One region of the Paenibacillus sp. EKM206P genome, then DNA from elsewhere that is predicted to be linked to it. Evidence: predicted binding sites of a transcription regulator. Region 1 holds the regulator's gene; each other region holds the start of a gene.
What was found. Region 1 encodes Rex, which represses fermentation and respiration genes when NADH is low (regulators of the CRP and FNR family bind a similar motif). Its sites were predicted from a motif close to TTGTGAAATATTTCACAA; they were not measured.
Positions count from the first base shown of each region.

Region 2: lpdD (prenylated flavin chaperone LpdD) is a predicted target of Rex. The motif match lies at 2,909-2,926, and genes of this name have one in related genera.
Region 3: nirB (nitrite reductase large subunit NirB) is a predicted target of Rex. The motif match lies at 2,528-2,545, and genes of this name have one in related genera.

Region 1 is NZ_JAAMNQ010000003.1:438,490-444,287, forward strand. It holds gene G9G53_RS08720 (cell wall elongation regulator TseB-like domain-containing protein) at 269-793, opposite strand; gene G9G53_RS08725 (amidohydrolase) at 831-2,132, opposite strand; gene G9G53_RS08730 (redox-sensing transcriptional repressor Rex) at 2,119-2,772, opposite strand; gene dinG (ATP-dependent DNA helicase DinG) at 2,816-5,683, opposite strand.
Region 2 is NZ_JAAMNQ010000010.1:56,453-62,250, forward strand. It holds gene fabV (enoyl-ACP reductase FabV) at 1-403, shown strand, start outside; gene G9G53_RS18870 (DUF1540 domain-containing protein) at 700-852, shown strand; gene G9G53_RS18875 (hypothetical protein) at 1,043-1,246, opposite strand; gene G9G53_RS18880 (DUF4190 domain-containing protein) at 1,340-1,711, opposite strand; gene G9G53_RS18885 (hypothetical protein) at 1,935-2,522, shown strand; gene lpdD (prenylated flavin chaperone LpdD) at 2,534-2,881, opposite strand; gene G9G53_RS18895 (S8 family serine peptidase) at 3,062-5,798, opposite strand, start outside.
Region 3 is NZ_JAAMNQ010000005.1:289,060-294,857, reverse strand. It holds gene nirB (nitrite reductase large subunit NirB) at 1-2,421, opposite strand, end outside; gene G9G53_RS13545 (spore germination protein) at 2,775-4,454, shown strand; gene G9G53_RS13540 (GerAB/ArcD/ProY family transporter) at 4,479-5,582, shown strand; gene G9G53_RS13535 (Ger(x)C family spore germination protein) at 5,575-5,798, shown strand, end outside.

The DNA.
Region 1 (5,798 bases):
TTGTGATGAGGCAAAATCTTTGGTTATGGTGGAGGTGGGACGCTGCGTGTAGGATTTGATCTTACGATCGCTGTTGCCCGCCATAAAGATGAATTTGCCTTAGGAGAGAAGTTGGGTAGGTAAAGATGCTTCGCTGGCTTTCAGCTCATCTTTACGGCATAGCAAGACTAAAAGACGTAAATACGAATTTCATCGCATTTACGTCTTTTTCTTGAGCTTTTAATCATTTACTAGTCATTCATTCCACATCTGCTAATCCTCAACCAGCTCAGTTATTGGGCAAAGTATACTTTACCCCCGTCGCTCCCCCATCTGAAAAACGGTAAAAGGCATAGTAATGATGGCTTCCATCATCGTAAAACAGCTGCCACACATATTCGCCATTGAACACACTCGGCTGGAGGCTTACAATTTTTACACCTGGAAGCTGCTGCTGAATTAGCGACGTCATTTTTTGCTCGTCGACTCCGTTCTTCAGCAGCTCGGTATGAACACCGCTATTATCTGCGGCAGGTACGTTAGGTTGTCCCTCCACTTTTTGAAAAGGAACCCATACCATTATATTTTCATTCTGTGCATTTTTCCCTTGAACCACCCAATATACCTGATCCCACACAGACTTCCATGTTTGAGTCGTGCTAACCAGACCACCTGATTGCTTGGCCTTAATGATAGCGGCATTTTTCTCAGCCACCTGGTCTTGAGTAACATAGGAATAATACCAGAAAATGCTGACCAGGATCAGTATCACGGCCAAAATGGCGACCGCTATCCATTTTTTCTTATTTTTCAAACCCGTGCTTCCTCTCTAAGGGGATGTGACACCTGAATTAGCGCGACAGCAGCCCTTCAAAGGCGGCTTGTGCCTCATGTTTGATACGTTCCTCGTCCATAGTCAGGCATTCGCCGTTTTTCACAACCTGACGACCGTCTACCCACACATGAGCCACGTCCTTGGCGCTTGCAGAGTATACCGCATGGGAAATAAGATCTGTACGCGGCAAGAAATGTGCCTGATTCAGATCCAACGCGATAAAGTCAGCCTTGTTGCCTGCTGCCAACGCTCCTACTTCTTTTAAACCAATCGACTTTGCACCGTATTCCGTTGCCAGACGCAGCGCTTCACTTGCAGGAACTGCCGTAGGGTCACCGGATACACCCTTGTGAATAAGTGCTGCCAGACGCATTTCCTCGAACATATCCAGGTTATTATTGCTGGCAGGACCATCCGTTCCGAGAGAAACCGTAACCCCTGCACGCAGCAATTCAGGCACTCTTGCCACACCACTTGCCAGCTTCAAGTTGCTGCCAGGATTGTGGGAAACCGCTACACCACGTTCTGCCAGTAAAGCTATTTCTTCGTCGTTCAAATGAACGCCATGGGCAACAAGCGAAGGACGGGAGAAAAAGCCAAGCTTATCCAAGTGTGCAACCGGACGCAAACCGTAGTCGCGTACGTTTTGCTCTACTTCGGCGATCGTCTCAGACATGTGCGTATGCAGTGGCAAGTCCAGATCATGCGCAGCTTGTACGAATTTTTCAATAAACGCAGGTGGACATGTATATGGCGCGTGCGGAGACATCATCGTAGTAATACGCCCGTCTGCTTTACCGTGCCAGTTACGTGCAAAAGTCACGGCCTCTGCCAGCTTGATTCGCTGTTCTTCCTCCGAACATAGTCCAATTGCTCCACGCATCAGACTTGCACGAATACCTGACTCCTCAGCCACACGAGCCACTTCATCCATATGATCGTACATATCGAGGAAGGTTGTTGTTCCACCTTTCAGCATTTCCAGCACAGACAAGGACGTACCCCAGTACACGTCTGTAGATGTAAACTTGGCTTCCATAGGCCACATTTTTTCCTGAAGCCATACTTGAAGTGCCAAATCATCTCCATGCCCACGCAGTAGAGACATCGCCGCATGACCATGAGTATTGATCAGACCAGGTAAAAACAATAGCCCTTTACCATCGATCGCTTCCGTCTCTTCCTCACCCGCAGGCAAGGTTTCGCCAATATAAGTAATACGACTATCCTCCACAATCATAAAACCATGGACTACCCCTGCTTCTGGTCCATTTACTGCAAAAGATCCGTTTTTAATCATCCATTTATTCACTGTCATATTGTGCTTCTTCCTTTCCGTCCTCCAAATAATAAGCGAGGCTAAGCAAATCAGTTGTAAAGTCTGTGGCATGAATCCGAATGTTGGCTGGTGCCTTGAGAGTAGTCGGTGCAAAGTTCAGGATCGCTCCAATTCCGCTATCAATAAGCCTATCAGCCACGTGCTGTGCTTCAAAATCAGGTACGGTAATAATCCCGATTCGAATGTTTTTTTCTTTCACAGTCGCTTCCAGTTCATCCATCGGTTGCACGACCAATGTATTGATCTTGGTTCCTACCTTATCCGGAAACGCATCAAATACCGCCACAATCTTCATATTGTCTTTTAAATAAGCGTTATAATTCGAAAGGGCTTGCCCCAGATTACCCGCTCCGACCAAGACTACATTAATTTGTTGGTCGATTTTCAGGATATGGCGTATTTTCTCAATGAGATAAGAAACATCATAACCAATACCCTTCCGACCAAAATCTCCAAAATAAGCAAGATCTTTACGGATTTGGGCCGGGTTCAAATCTAGCCTCTGTCCCAACTCTTGTGAAGAGACCGTAGCCACCTCCCGTTTGTGAAGTGCATTCAGATAACGTAAATATACGGGTAACCTCCGTACGACAGCCTCTGAAATTTTATCTGATTTCATACTTGCTCCCCCTAATTGTAACGAACATACTTATGTCCGTCCGTTATGCCTCTGTCTCCGGGGCGGATTGGAGCCATTCGGCGATGCGGGGCACCATTTGCTCCGATGGCATATGCTCCATTTTTGGTCCCGGTAACGAGTACAAAAAGTGCTTTCCGTAATAGGATTCAATCACACGCGTATCATAAACGATAACGACCCCGTGGTCGTTCGCTGTACGTACCAACCGACCAAATCCCTGTTTGAAGCGAATGACCGCTTGAGGTACAGACAGCTTCATAAATGGATTCTTCTTCTGCTGCTGGAGCAGTTCGCTTTTTGCCTCCAGCAGCGGGTGATTCGGCGGTTGAAACGGCAAGCGAACAATGGCTAGACAAGTCAGAGCCTTCCCCGGAATATCGACGCCTTCCCAGAAACTGCTGGTCCCCAGCAATACAGAAGCTTTCGCTTCCTGAAACCGGCGGGTTAGCTTGCTGCGACTTCCACTGTCCACACCTTGTCCCAGCACAGTAATTTCGCTGGATGCTAAGGCCTCTTTGAGCGGCTCATACACTTGCCGGAGCATCCGATAGGACGTAAACAGAACGAGCATTCTCCCCTGCGTCGCCTGAGCAGTCGCTCCTAGAGAGCTAACGAGCATATCTACAAAATGTGCATCTCCTACACTGCCCTTCACACTTGGGAAATCCCGTGGAATAACCAGCAACACCTGATCCCTGTAATTAAAGGGTGACGGGAGCTGCGAAGTCATCAGCCGCTCTTGATCTGCGGCCTCCTGTAAGCCGAGCTGATCGATCATGTACTGAAACGACTTATCTACCGACAAGGTAGCAGAAGTCAGAATAATGCTTCTTTTTTTGTCAAAAAACATTTCTTTCAACTGGCGGCTCACATCGACGGGTACCGCATAAAATTGCAATGATTTACTACGGAATTGCCCGCTCGCCTCGAGCCAGTATACGGTTGTTTCATCATCGAGTCGGATAAAAAAGCGCAAATTTTCTCGAATCCCCGCCAAATCCTTGAGCAGACCCGTGATATCTGTAATAAGGCTATCCGCCGCATAATCGTCATGTTCTTCCTTGACGTCCAGCATCAGCTTGTCGCCCTTGCGCAAAATTTCGCTCATCGTTACATATAGCTGATTTTCCAAAGCTCCCGCCTGATCCCACTTTGCAGGCTTGGCCGAAGGTTTGAGACGGGAAGAAAACTGTCCTGTTTCACCCGGTGTCGCATCACTTCGCTCCGGCAACATGCCAAACAGCTTGTCGCTTAGCAGGTCCCAAGTTTCCTTCACCTCTAACACGAGCGGATACAGCTGGTCGATAGTTGAGGCCCAATCTGCCGACTTCTCGTGCCCCGATTTCGCCAACTGTTGACGAAGTGAAGGCAGTTGTCCATTCTTGCTGTCTTTGAACAGTCGCGTCAGTGTATGCACGAGTGTGAAATATTTCATATGCATACCTAGGTGTTTACCAGCTACTTCCTCCAGGTGATGGGCTTCATCTATCACCAGATGTTCATAGCTCGGCAATAACTGATGACTGGCTTTGACGTCTGTGAACAACTTAGAGTGATTCGTAATAACAACATCCGCTATTCCTGCTTCATGGCGTGCACGATGATAATAACATTTGCGGAACCATGGGCAAGAACGACCAAGACAGGACTCTGAATCACTCGCCACCGTTTCCCAGAAATCCCCTCCACGGTTGCTCAGATTCAGTTCTTCATCATCACCGGTTTCTGTTAGCGTCAACCAGACGATCATCTGAGCCGCTGTAATTAAATCTTCCTTCGGTGTAGCGAAGTCTCTTCTGTTTATTTTATGTTCAAACTTACGCAGACACAAATAATGTCCCCGACCCTTGAAAATAGCAGCCCGGAACGGAAACGGAATCACCTTGGTTAGCATCGGAATGTCGCGCTCGCGTAATTGCTCCTGCAGGTTGATCGTATGTGTACTCACCATAACGCGCTGTCCCTTTTTCACACTGTGATACAGCGATGGGAGCAAATAACCCAGAGACTTCCCTGTTCCTGTACCTGCTTCAATCAGCAGATGCTTGTCTTCACTCAGTGCCTGATTCACACCCTCAATCATCTGTATCTGCGCCTCGCGCTCCTCATATTGACTCAAGGATGAACGCAAATTGTCCCGCACATCATCCATGTACTCCTCAAAGGTAACACCTGACAGTGGATTCGGGTCATCTTCTCTACGCGGAGCAGCTAGCTCCGTCCAATCTTCCACTTTTAGCGCAAGCTGACGAAAAAACTGATATCCCTCCAAATCCTGAATAGGATCAAGCTCTTTCTCTTCACGCACCCCATCAAGAAACCATCCAAGGTCACTGTCTTCCTCTGCAAACAAATCACTAAGCCGCTGTATCGTTATCAGAGGTAATGCTTGAAGCTCACCCAGACACTTTAAAAATACCTCGGCCGTAGCCAATGCGTCGCTGTCTGCTTGGTGAGGGCGATCATGTGCCAGCCCGAACTCAGAAGACACAAAACCCAACTGATACGAAGATAGTGATGGAAACATAATTTTCAGAAAATCCATTGTATCCAAGATTCTTCCGCTAAATGGCAAGTATCCGCACCGATCCAGAGCGTTTTGCAAAAAATTAAAATCAAACGCCACATTATGACCGACCAGTACAACATCGTCCAGCATAGGCACAAGCTCCATCATCATTTCTTCAAGTGCAGGTGCATCCTTCACGTCATCGTCTGTAATTCCGGTCAATCCAGTGATAAAAGGTGGAATAGATCTGCCAGGGTTCACATAAGAGCCGTAAACACGGGAAATGCTGTTATCATGATCTATAATTGCAAGTCCGACTTGAATGATGTCATCCGCGGACTGGGTGCCTGTCGTTTCAAAATCCAATACCGCAAATTTCATTCGGGCTTAATCCTTTCTTATGACACTTACAAAAATAATAACTCCGTATATTAGCATAGCAGAAGATCGCGTGTTTGGAAATTAAGACAGCCAAAAAAGACGATGCATACGCCGC
Region 2 (5,798 bases), on a different contig from region 1:
ACGCGCCTTCGTCGCAGTCACCAAAGGACTCGTTACCCAATCAAGCTCCGCTATCCCTGTCGTTCCTCTGTATATTTCTGCTTTATATAAGGTAATGAAGGAAAAAGGGCTGCATGAAGGGTGCGTAGAACAGAGCTACCGCCTGTTTGCTGAGCGTCTGTACGCACCAGAAACTCCTGTAGATGAAGAAGGACGTATTCGCATTGATGATTGGGAACTGCGCGAAGACGTGCAGGCAGAGGTTGAGAAGATATGGGAGGCGCTGACGACCAACAATATCTACGAATTGTCAGATCTTGAAGGATATCGTCGCGAATTTTTCCAACTGTTCGGCTTTGAGTTCGAAGGTGTGGACTATGATGCTGATATTGATCCCATCATAAATATTCCTAACGTGCGCTAAGTCTTTTAGTGCTGTCCCTATGTTAGAAAAACAAAAAAAGCTGTTCTCCAGCAGAGAAACATTTCGTTCTGCATGGAGGACAGCTTTTGTTTTTAATTAAAAGGGACACTTATGTCCGCTTTGAACTGCAAATGATGCTATCATTGCAATTTTAAATTTCATTTGATATTGTACAGGTAGGCATAGCAAAATCCCTCTTCCTAACAAGAGGGTAAACACAGTTGGACAAGTCCTACCTTGACTGACCGTGATACTATTTGCTCAGCCCATCACACCCATATAAGGAGGTGCACAACATGGCAAAAGACGTTCTGTGTGAAGTCAACTCTTGTACGTACTGGGCCCAAGAGAATAAATGCAGCGCTAGCTCCATTTACATCGTAAGCAACAGACCAGAAGACACTCACAAGTCTGAAGAAACAGACTGCAAAACCTTCGAAGCCAAGTAAATCTTTGATTTCAAGCCTAGCTTTATAATGAAGGAGCCCATGCCCGGGTTCCTTCTTTCTTATGATATTCTAACAAGAATGATAATTATTATCAAGTCCTTTTTCGGTACAGAAAGGCGCTTTTCGCTTGTATACAATCATTTCTCTGCTACTTTATAAATCCACGCTGAAAAGGACACTGCTGTTCTCTCTAAAGACAAAAAAAAGAAGCGTCGCTCTGAACGATTCGCTTCTTGTGCTTGACCTTTTGTAATTGTTCCTGCTTGGTCGGCTTCATTCGTATGTGCTGTGAAATCTCGCCATAATGGTCATTTGTTTTGCGGCTCTGTGCCGCGCAATAGATTCCAGCGCGTTTTGCCTTGCTTAGCGCTTTTTGTGTTTGAGTACGTGCCATACGGCTTCACTCTCCTTCATTGGACTCCTTTTATCATAGCATCCAATAGTCAAATCGTGAATGGTTTGTCTGACTCAAGCATTCTTCAATTCATTAAATGTCTGAAAAAATATCCGGATCGCCACTGGAGGCCGCTACAATAAAAACAATAACTATAAAAATGATGATCAGTGTATAAATCAGTGTACCGATAATACTACATACCAGTCCAGCAATGGCCATACCTCTGCCTTGCTCGCCATGACGGTTAATTTCCTTCAGGGAAAGACTGGACAAAATAATACCCACAATTCCGATAATCAACCCGATATAGGGAATGACAACAGATAAAATCCCGAGCACCATCGAGGCAACAGCTTTACTATTGGTAGGTGGAACTACTGGGGGCGGGTTAAATGGGGCGTTATAATCGTTCGTCTCCTGAAAAGGATCGGAAGATCGAGGCTCCTTGTACAAATCACTCATCTGTTAAATTCAACTCCAATACGAAAAATAGCAATTATATAAGTTCTAGGGTACCACAATCTTACAAATCAGGACAGTACTTATTTCGAATTTTTAAATTAGAACGTTAAAAAGAAGAAACATAGCGATATTAGCACTTTTTGAGGTAACTGGGCATACAGTATTTTACCTGTTACAGATCAATTGTGCTCCATGAGAGCATCCTGCCAAGGAGGTCGGAGCTATGCTATATCGTGCAACATCCCACAGAAAGCGCTCGCCTCACAAACGTTTAAATGCAAACACACTTAGGATAATATCCACTGCCATGCTGCCATTTTACAAAGCTATAGCAACTCGCCGTGCGTTTGCAGTTCAATGGTCACGAGCTGTCGTTCAGGCGAATTTGGATCGGATGAAATCCCTTCTCTGCTCAGTAGCTCCATTTGCCGCCAAACAAGGCTTAGGCACGAATGGCATCGGCTACTTTATTTCCTTTTTAGCTCAGCCACCGATGCTCTATTATACGAATGGAACAACGATTCCACCGGGGACTGTGCAGTTTACATTTGAGCCGAGAGTTCATCGCGCCATCGCAAAAGCCGTTTTTCCGCTGTATCGCGAATTAGCACGTAATCCATGTTTTGCTTCTGCCTTAGCCAAAGCGATCAACAGACAAGACCAGCGTGCAGTTCATGTCATGATCCGTAGTTTGATTCCATCCTCTGCGCTGAAATCCGTACAAATTGAGGACGATGGCTTTGCATTGCTTTTTAAGTATTCCTTTAGTAAATACCCCTATCGCAATCTGCTCTTTCGAGAGTTCACTTAAAAAGGTTGCTACTAGCGTGCTTGCTTGAGTTCTCCAATGAGCTCTTTTCCCAGTTGTATGGCCATATCTGTCAGCACTCGGATTTCGTCCTTGGATGCATGGTCCAAATGTGTCCCGCAGCAAATGGCAAAATTGCCCGCAAACTCTTTTCGTAAGCGAACTGCAATTTCTTCGGTAATATAAAACTCCTTGTGATTTTGCAATTGCACAGTTTGAATCGGCTCGAGTCTGGCCCCTGCTGTAATCGTTCCCAAATGGGGCTGATCACCGCCAGAAATGAGTACAACGATATCTTCCCCCATAAAATAGGCATTCAGTACAAGACGGATACGGCCGCTTTCTTTTTGCAAATGAATCATAGGATCCTCTCCTGCTAAAAAATATTATTGTGAAACGATTCACTTTATAGAGTTCTACTCATTGTATCGCTTCTTGAACAGTTCGACAATTTAAAAATGGCCCACAGCAGCCTATAAACCGTAGCTTGCTGTGGGCCTTCATTGTTATTCTAAAACAAGCATTCCATTTCCTACTGGGTGTTAACGGATCGTGATCGTATGCACAGTCTTACCGCTTGCGCCGTCATTATCCGTCACCGTTAGCTCCACGGTATACGTTCCAGCTGTGGTGAATTTATGCTTCACCTTGGAACCGACCGCCGTATCACCATCCCCAAAATTCCAGCTGTAACTGACGATCTCACCGTCTACATCACGGGAAGCTTTGGCGTTAAATTGTACATTTTTGTTCTTCTTAGCGGATTCATTAGCCTGAATAATGGCTACTGGCTTCTCATTGGATGTAGGTGGATTCGGATCAGGGTTCTGTCCCCCACCATTGGTTACATACAATCTTCCCGGCGCCTCCGTCTCCACTTCATTTCCCGCTGCATCCCTTACCCGGATCACGATGACTCCGCCTTCCAGGTTCAGAGAAGATGAAGTGAAATAAGTACCTTCATAGTGGCCTGACGAAGTCTCATTTAATGGAATATCGTTGCGGCCCAAAGTGGACAGGTTGAAAGGCAGCTCCACATGGAAGGACGCCTCCAAACCGGATGCACTGTCAAAAGATACCCGTACTGACTGCCCTGGAGTAATACGCACATCCTCAGCAGGGTTAATGTTTTCAAGCTTCGGCAGAGCTGTATCGACATACACCGAGCGCGTAACGGTTGTTTCGTTTTCGGCAAGATCCTTGGCCGTCACCGTAATTTGATTTTCACCTTCGTTGATAAGCAATCGCTTGTTAAAGGTGCCGTCACTTCCAAATTCGGCTGGCTCGCCGTTAATCGTCAAATCGGTGAGGAATTCGTCATACACCGTACCGGTGACGCTCACGACACCCGCATTCGTACGGGCTCCTTCATCTGGCGAAGTCAGGATCAGACCCGGTTTAGTCTGGTCAAGTGTCACGACCACCGGTTCGGAACGATCCGTTATTTTGCCGTATACCGCTGCTTGGACACTTAGCGGATTAGCACCTGGTTGAAGATCAACCGACAAACTGAACTGGCGATCCTTCACCTTCGTTGTGCCAGCCAGCTCCTTACCGTTAAAGAGCTGAATATCGGCTCCTTCTGCCGGAGAAGTTCCTGTTACGGTAATCGTCTCTTCCTGCGTATAGGTAGCCTTCGTAGGAGTCGTAATCGTTGGAGCATTCACCGGATATCTGACGATAGCCCGGATCATGTAGTTACCCTCCTCCTCAGGTGATTGGCTCCATGTGCCGCTTACACCTTGCCAACTTCGAAGCGCATTGGGACTGCTTTCATCTGTAGCAAGACCCGGCGACTGTGTGCCTACAGCAGACTGTGTATATACGATGTAGAAGTCACCTTGAACCGTCACCGGCTCTGGGAGCTGTACCGTCGTCCATTGTGTCTCATCCCGTACGGCAGTCCCGTCGAATGGACCAGCCAACAATCGTCCAGGTGCTCCTGCGGCACCGGAGGCGTCATAGACAGAATATTGGAATGCCGTTCCTCCCGGATTCGGGAAGGCAGAGTTCCAGAACAAAAGCGATGCTCCTGTCACTTGAGTCACTTCCGACTCAGGTGTCATTCTGACTGCCCATGAATTGCCTGCCGCGTTAAAGGCTCTAGCATTTTCTCCTGTCCCGTCATCGTAAGCAATGCCTCCTTGGAACCCGATAAAAGGTTTCAACATGACATTCGCTTCCACACTACCGTTCGGAGGAGCAGTAACGGATACACTGTCGCTATAATAATTTTCGGCTGCAATGGACAACGTGTATGTTCCTTCCAGCACGTCCAGCGTAAATTCTCCAGCCTCATTCGTTTCTACCGGAGCAATGCGTGCATCCTCCACCACCAACACTTTCGCTTTTTGGATCGGTTCACCGGATTGCTTGTCGGTAATGACCCCGTGAATCGTACCGTGAGGTATGGCCTGAAGACTAAAGTTTGCTCTGATGACTTTGTTATTCTCAATCGTGACTGCTTTCGTTTGAGGAACGTAACCGTAGGCTTCAGCCTTCAGCGTATAGTCGCCGGCTACATGGGTGAAGCTGTATTTGCCCGTGGTCGGATCCGTTTTTACCGAACGTCCGGTTTCCAATACCGTAACCGTAGCGCTGGCTGGAAGACTGTCGAGACCGACACGTCCACGTTCCACCGTTGTTTCTGCCGGCTTCACTTTCTCCTGGAATTCACTCTTTTCAGTACTTGTAATTTTGTACAGCGGGAACTGTTCTTCCGCTTTTTCCAGCTTGATATTCGACTCAGGTACGATGTCCTTAGTCACTGTCGTAGCTGGAATGCCAAGCACACGGAAATCGTCAATATACCAGCCGTTCTTGTTCACACTGTTATCCGATTTCAAACGGAAGCGAATTTGGATTTCATTGCCGGCGTAGCTATCCAGATTGTAATAAACTGGAGCCCACTTTTTCCCGTTCGTATTGTGAGAGAATTTGCCCAGCTCGCTCCACGTGTCACCATTGTTTTTGGACACTTCCACATAACCGTAATCATAGCCAGCCTCAATTTCAAACCAGTGATTGAAGGTCAGTGTTGCGTTGCGTACAGCTTGCAAATTAATTTTTGGTGAAACCAGCGAAAATTCAGCTCCGTTCTCATAATTGCTATCCAGATCGGTTGCCCACACATTGGGTCTGGACGCTGCGCTCTCTGGTCCTACTTCCTTGGGAATGCCGCGTTCCCACTCATCCTTAGTACCAGAATGAGTCCAGCCATTATCCGAGCTGCCGTCAAAATGATCGCTATACAGCGTATCCGGCACGTCTACTCTCAGA
Region 3 (5,798 bases), on a different contig from region 1:
AGACGGAGTGACAACCTCAAATAGATTTTTGCGTGTATCCTCATCATTGATGATCTTTTTCCAAGGGTCTTCGACCTGTTGTAGTGCAAATTCGATGCGTTCTACTAAAGCTTGTCGATTAGCTGTATCCTGAACGACTGCTTTCTGAATCTCTTCCAGACCGATCCGTTCCACCCACTCCGAAGTACGTTCCAGGTATTGTCCTGTTTCGCGGTAGAGTTGCATTACGCTACCTACAATATCAATCAACTCGGCGTCGGTTTTCACTTTACAGAGTGAATCAGCCAACCGCGCTTTAATACCGCCATTACCACCGATAAAGATCTCCCAGCCCCCATCATTACCTACGATTCCGATATCTTTGGTACATGATTCCGCACAGTTGCGTGGACATCCATTAACCGCTAATTTGAATTTTGCTGGGAAATCCAGTCGTTCGAATTTCCGTTCCAACACTTCTCCCATTCCCATCGAGTCCTGTGTGCCAAACCGACAAAATTGCGATCCAACACAGGTTTTAACCGTACGAAGTGACTTCGCGTAGGCATACCCCGACGGCATATCGAGTTCTTCCCATACTTTAGGCAGATCCTCTTTACGGACACCGATCAAATCAAGCCGCTGTCCCCCTGTTACTTTAACGACCTTAACGTTGTATTTAAGAGAAACATCTGCTATCTTCTTCAAATCTTCTGGGGTCGTTACACCGCCGTACATTCTAGGAACAACTGTAAACGTTCCATCCTTTTGAATGTTTGCGTGCAATCGCTCATTTACAAAACGGGAATCCCCCTCATTTTCATAGGTATCCGGGTTAATCATTCCCAGATAGTAATTCAGCGCCGGCCGGCATTTGGAGCAACCTTCATCATTATGCCAACCTAGTACATTCATAACTTCACGTGTTGTTGTCAGCCCCTTGGTTTTGATCGCTTCCACAATCTCGTCCCGGCTCAATGTTGTGCAGCCACATATTCCTTGTTTGGCTGACGTCTTGAAGCTGTCTCCAAGAACATATTGTAGAATCTGCTCTACGACCGGCTTACATCCTCCACAGGAGCGCGTTGCTCCGGTACATGCTTTAATTTCATCGACTGTAGTCAGTCCATTTTCATTAATTGCATCAACAATGGCCTTTTTAGTTACACCGTTACAGCCACACACAATTTCATCATCGGCCATCGTTTCAGCGGATGATGTTTTCGACCCGTGATTGCTGCATCCAGTACCCATGAGCTGTCCATATATTTCATCTGTCATCAATGTTTGCTGACGCACATATTTTTGAAGACTAGCAGATTCGCTCACATCGCCAAACAGTACAGTTCCAACAATCTTATTTTCACGAAGCAGCACTTTTTTGTAGGTGCGCTTCCACTCATCCTTTGCAACAATCACCGTATGTTCAGGCTTGGTTATGAATTCGCCAGCTGAGAAAACATCCACCCCTGAAATTTTGAGCTTGGTGGAAACCACCGATCCCATATAACCTTCAGTTTCCGCGCCTGCCAAATGTTTGGCAATGACACTTCCCTGCTCAAACAGCGGAGCTACCAGACCATAACAGATTCCGCGGTGTTCAACACATTCCCCTACAGCATATACATCCGGCACAGAGGTTCTCATCAAATCATCGACTACAATACCACGGTTCGTTTCCATACCACTTTGCACAGCTACCTGAATATTAGGCTTGATCCCAACCGCCATAACGACCAAATCCGCTTCCAGCTCGCTTCCGTCTGAAAACCGCAATCCTTGTACCCGATCTTGACCGTACACCTCCGAAGTTTGCATTTGCATAGCAAACTTGATTCCCTGGCGTTCTAGTTCTGCTTTTAGCATCGCAGAGGCTTCCCGGTCCAGCTGACGTTCCATCAAATCCTCCATTAAATGAACGACCGTAACATCCATACCCAGGTTGACCAAGCCTTTAGCTGCTTCCAGCCCTAACAGACCTCCACCAATGACAGCTGCCTTTTTAAAGGTCTTTGCCGCCTCAAGCATTGTCGAGCAATCGGCGATATCTCGGAAACCAATGACACCCGGTAATTCTTTACCCGGAATAGGCAGAATAAACGATTGTGAGCCAGTAGCCACCAAAGCCACATCATAATCAATTTCCAGTCCGTCTTCGGTGTGAATCTTCTTGTTCTCACCGTCGATGCTTTTCACCATTTTTCCTGTATATAAAGTAATCCCTTGATCCGCGTACCATTGCAAATCGTTCAGTATGATATCATCAATCGTTTTACTACCTTCCAATACATAAGAGAGCATGATCCTGTTATAGTTCGGATGCGGCTCATTTCCCAAGACTGTAATTTCATACTTATCCGTTAATTTTAAAATTTGTTCGACCGTATTGATACCAGCCATCCCGTTCCCTATAACCACAAGTTTCTGTTTACTGTTTATCATATACCGGTTCCTCCATTCATTCGACGATACTCCCTATCCGACGACATCTCCTACGTTCCTATGAATATTGCTTATGCTTCTATTCTAATACAGCAGATAGAGCTATATGTGATCAGAATCACAATGTAGTTCAAATTAAGAATATTTAGGGATTTCCCTATTCCGTTTCAAGGGATAAAGGTAAGAGCCGGAACTCATACATCATAAATACTCAAGATAGCTCCAAACAAGAATAGAAGTGTCATCGAGTGAATCTTTCCAATTCATGTGTAAATACAAGCTTTATAAGGAATACTTTAGGGACAACTTGTATCTTAAGGGGAAATGAATTGAATCGTTTGGAGGTGGTCATCTTGTGGTCTAAAATAATTTCTTATATTCCCAGCTGGAGTACACTCTTTCAAGCAGGCCTCGCGTTGATTATTCCTTTAGGGATTTATTATATAAACACCTCGATTTATTCTTTTGTTGGCAGTAAGGGGGCACAATCCAAACATTCTTCTGATCGTCCGCTTTCCGACGAGCAAAACGAAGGCCACGCTGATCAGCAGCATGCACCAAGCTCCAAAATTACAGGAAATTTTGATTCCGATTTAAAGTCGATCCAAGAGGCTATAGGTGAAAATAGTGATGTGCATTTTCGCGAGTTTATGGTAAAAAAATTTCATGCTCGGTCCGTGTTAGTCTTCATAGAAGGCATGCAGGATGAAAAGCTTATGAGCACTCAGGTATTGGAGGTCTTGATGTTTGAGGGCCAGCAGGACCCACAGGAACAGCCAGAAAGTATAAGTAACTCTTTTATAAAAGATAGCTTGATGCCACTTACGCAAATTAGTGAAGTTACCAGTATGGAGGAACTGCACGAGTTCATCCTTTTAGGTCATACCGCCTTATTAATTGAAGGAATGAAGGAAGCACTACTGGTGGGCTCGCCTAATGGCGCCATTCGCTCCGTCAATGAACCAACCTCTGAAGCATTACTTCGGGGTCCCAGAATCGGTTTTACGGAAGTATTAAGTGAAAATACTTCGATGCTTCGACGCCAGGGCTTAAATAAAAGTCTGGAAATGAAGAAATTCCAAGTGGGAAGCCGAATCAAAAAAGATCTTGTTGTCGCGTACATCAAGGATATTGTGAATCCGGATCTCCTTGAAGAAGTAAACCGCAGAATATCAAAAATAGACATGGATTTTTTGGCTGAATCCGGTTATGTGGAGCAACTTATTGAAGACAATTATTTAAGTCCGTTCCAGCAGGTTCACAACACAGAGCGACCCGACCGTGTCATTAATGCATTGCTGGAAGGAAGAATAGCCATTCTGCTGGACGGGACTCCCTTTGCACTTATTGTCCCGGTGACCTTCAGTATGCTGCTTCAATCTCCCGAGGATTATTATGAACGCTGGATTCCAGGTTCACTTTTACGTTTGCTGCGATTTTTTGGAGCTTTCATAGCGCTGATGGGCCCTGCTTTATATATCTCTTTTATTTCGTTTCATCCCGGTTTGATTCCGACCAAGCTGGTCATTAGCATCATTCAGACCCGTCAAGGCGTCCCTTTTCCTTCCGTCATTGAAGTCATGATTCTGGAAATTTCGATCGAAATCCTGCGGGAAGCCGGCATCCGATTGCCCAAACCCATTGGTCCTGCGATGGGCATTGTGGGAGGCTTGGTCATCGGCGACGCTGCTGTAAATGCGGGCATCGTTAGCCCCTTCCTGGTGATTGTGGTTGCGGTTACTGCCATTTCTTCGTTTTCGATACCGACATACAGTGCGGGCATTACCTTGCGTCTTTTGCGTTTCGTCGGCATGTTCTTTGCAGCAATCCTGGGTATGCTCGGAACCATATTGTTCTTTCTGTTAATTTGTATCCATCTGACGAAGTTGAAAAGCTTTGGCGTACCGTATGTAACTCCCTTTTCCCCCATGCGACCAAGCGATTGGAAGGATATGTACATCCGGGCTCCTATATCTCTGATGAAACGAAGACCTGTTATGATGAAAACGCAGCAAAAAAAGCGCAGATCATGATGCCAAGACGAAGGAGGAGCTACTGTGTTTAGACGCTCTGATGATAAGATCACAACGAAGCAGGCGGCTGTATTCCTGACCAATACCGTATTGGGCGCAGGGATTTTGACACTGCCGAGGGGTGTAACTGAACAGGTACAGACTCCAGATGCATGGCTTTCTGTCCTCATCGGTGGAGGTATTGTCATATTCGTCGTCTGGCTCATGGTGAAATTAAGTCAACAGTTCCCCGGAAACACCATATATCAATATTCCAGAAGAATCGTGGGCACGATTCCGGGAGGATTTTTAAGCGTGTTATTAATTATATATTTCATAATCATAGCCGGCTTTGAAATCCGTGTGTTAGCTGAAGTGACCATGTTTTTTCTGCTCGAAGGCACACCCATCTGGGCGATTGTGATTCCATTTATCTGGGTAGGGAGTTATTTGGTTTTTGGAGGCATTAATCCCATCGCGCGACTGTACCAGATTGTACTTCCAATCAGTCTTTTCTTTCTGCTTCTCTGTTTTCTCTTTAGCTTAAGGATTTTTGAAATTGATCATCTTCGTCCCGTATTGAGTGAAGGGGTTTTACCCGTCATCAAGGGGCTGAAATCAACTATCCTTGTTTTCAGTGGATGTGAAGTCGTCATGACACTGGTCGCTTTTATGCAGCACCCCGAGAAAGCATTTAAGGCCATGGTAGTGGGGATCAGTATCCCTTTAATTTTGTACTTTTTGACCGTAGTTATGGTGATCGGCGGGCTATCGGTAGATTCCACTGTGACAAGTACTTGGCCTACCATTAATTTGATGCGCAGTTTTGAAATCCCCGGATTTCTTTTTGAACGTCTAGAGTTTCCACTGCTAGTGATCTGGATGATGCAAATGTTTTGTAATTCCTGCAGTTTTTTCTTCAATGCATCCTTAGGTGTTTCACAGGTGTTTGGTTTTAAATATCGTTATGCGGTTTTCGGTTTAATCCCGCTAATCTTTATCTCCACAATGACTCCTGTTCGTATGATGGAAGTGTTTAGCCTGGGCGATGCGATCGGATACATGGGAATCCTATTATTTATTTTGATCCCGGTATTTCTCTCCATCATGTTCATGATCAGGAAGAAGGGAATGAAGCAAAATGTGTAGACGGCCCATCCTATCTTTACTGCTTGCCTTCATTCTGCTTATAACTCAAGTCGGCTGCTGGAGCAGCAAAGAAGTAGAGGAACTTAGCATATATACAGGACTTTCTCTGGATAAGGGGGAGCTCACTCCATTGGAACAGGATCTGGAGAAGAAAGGCAGCCGTTACTTCAAGAAAAATAAAATTACGGCCAGCGTACAAATCGTCCCCAAAAAATC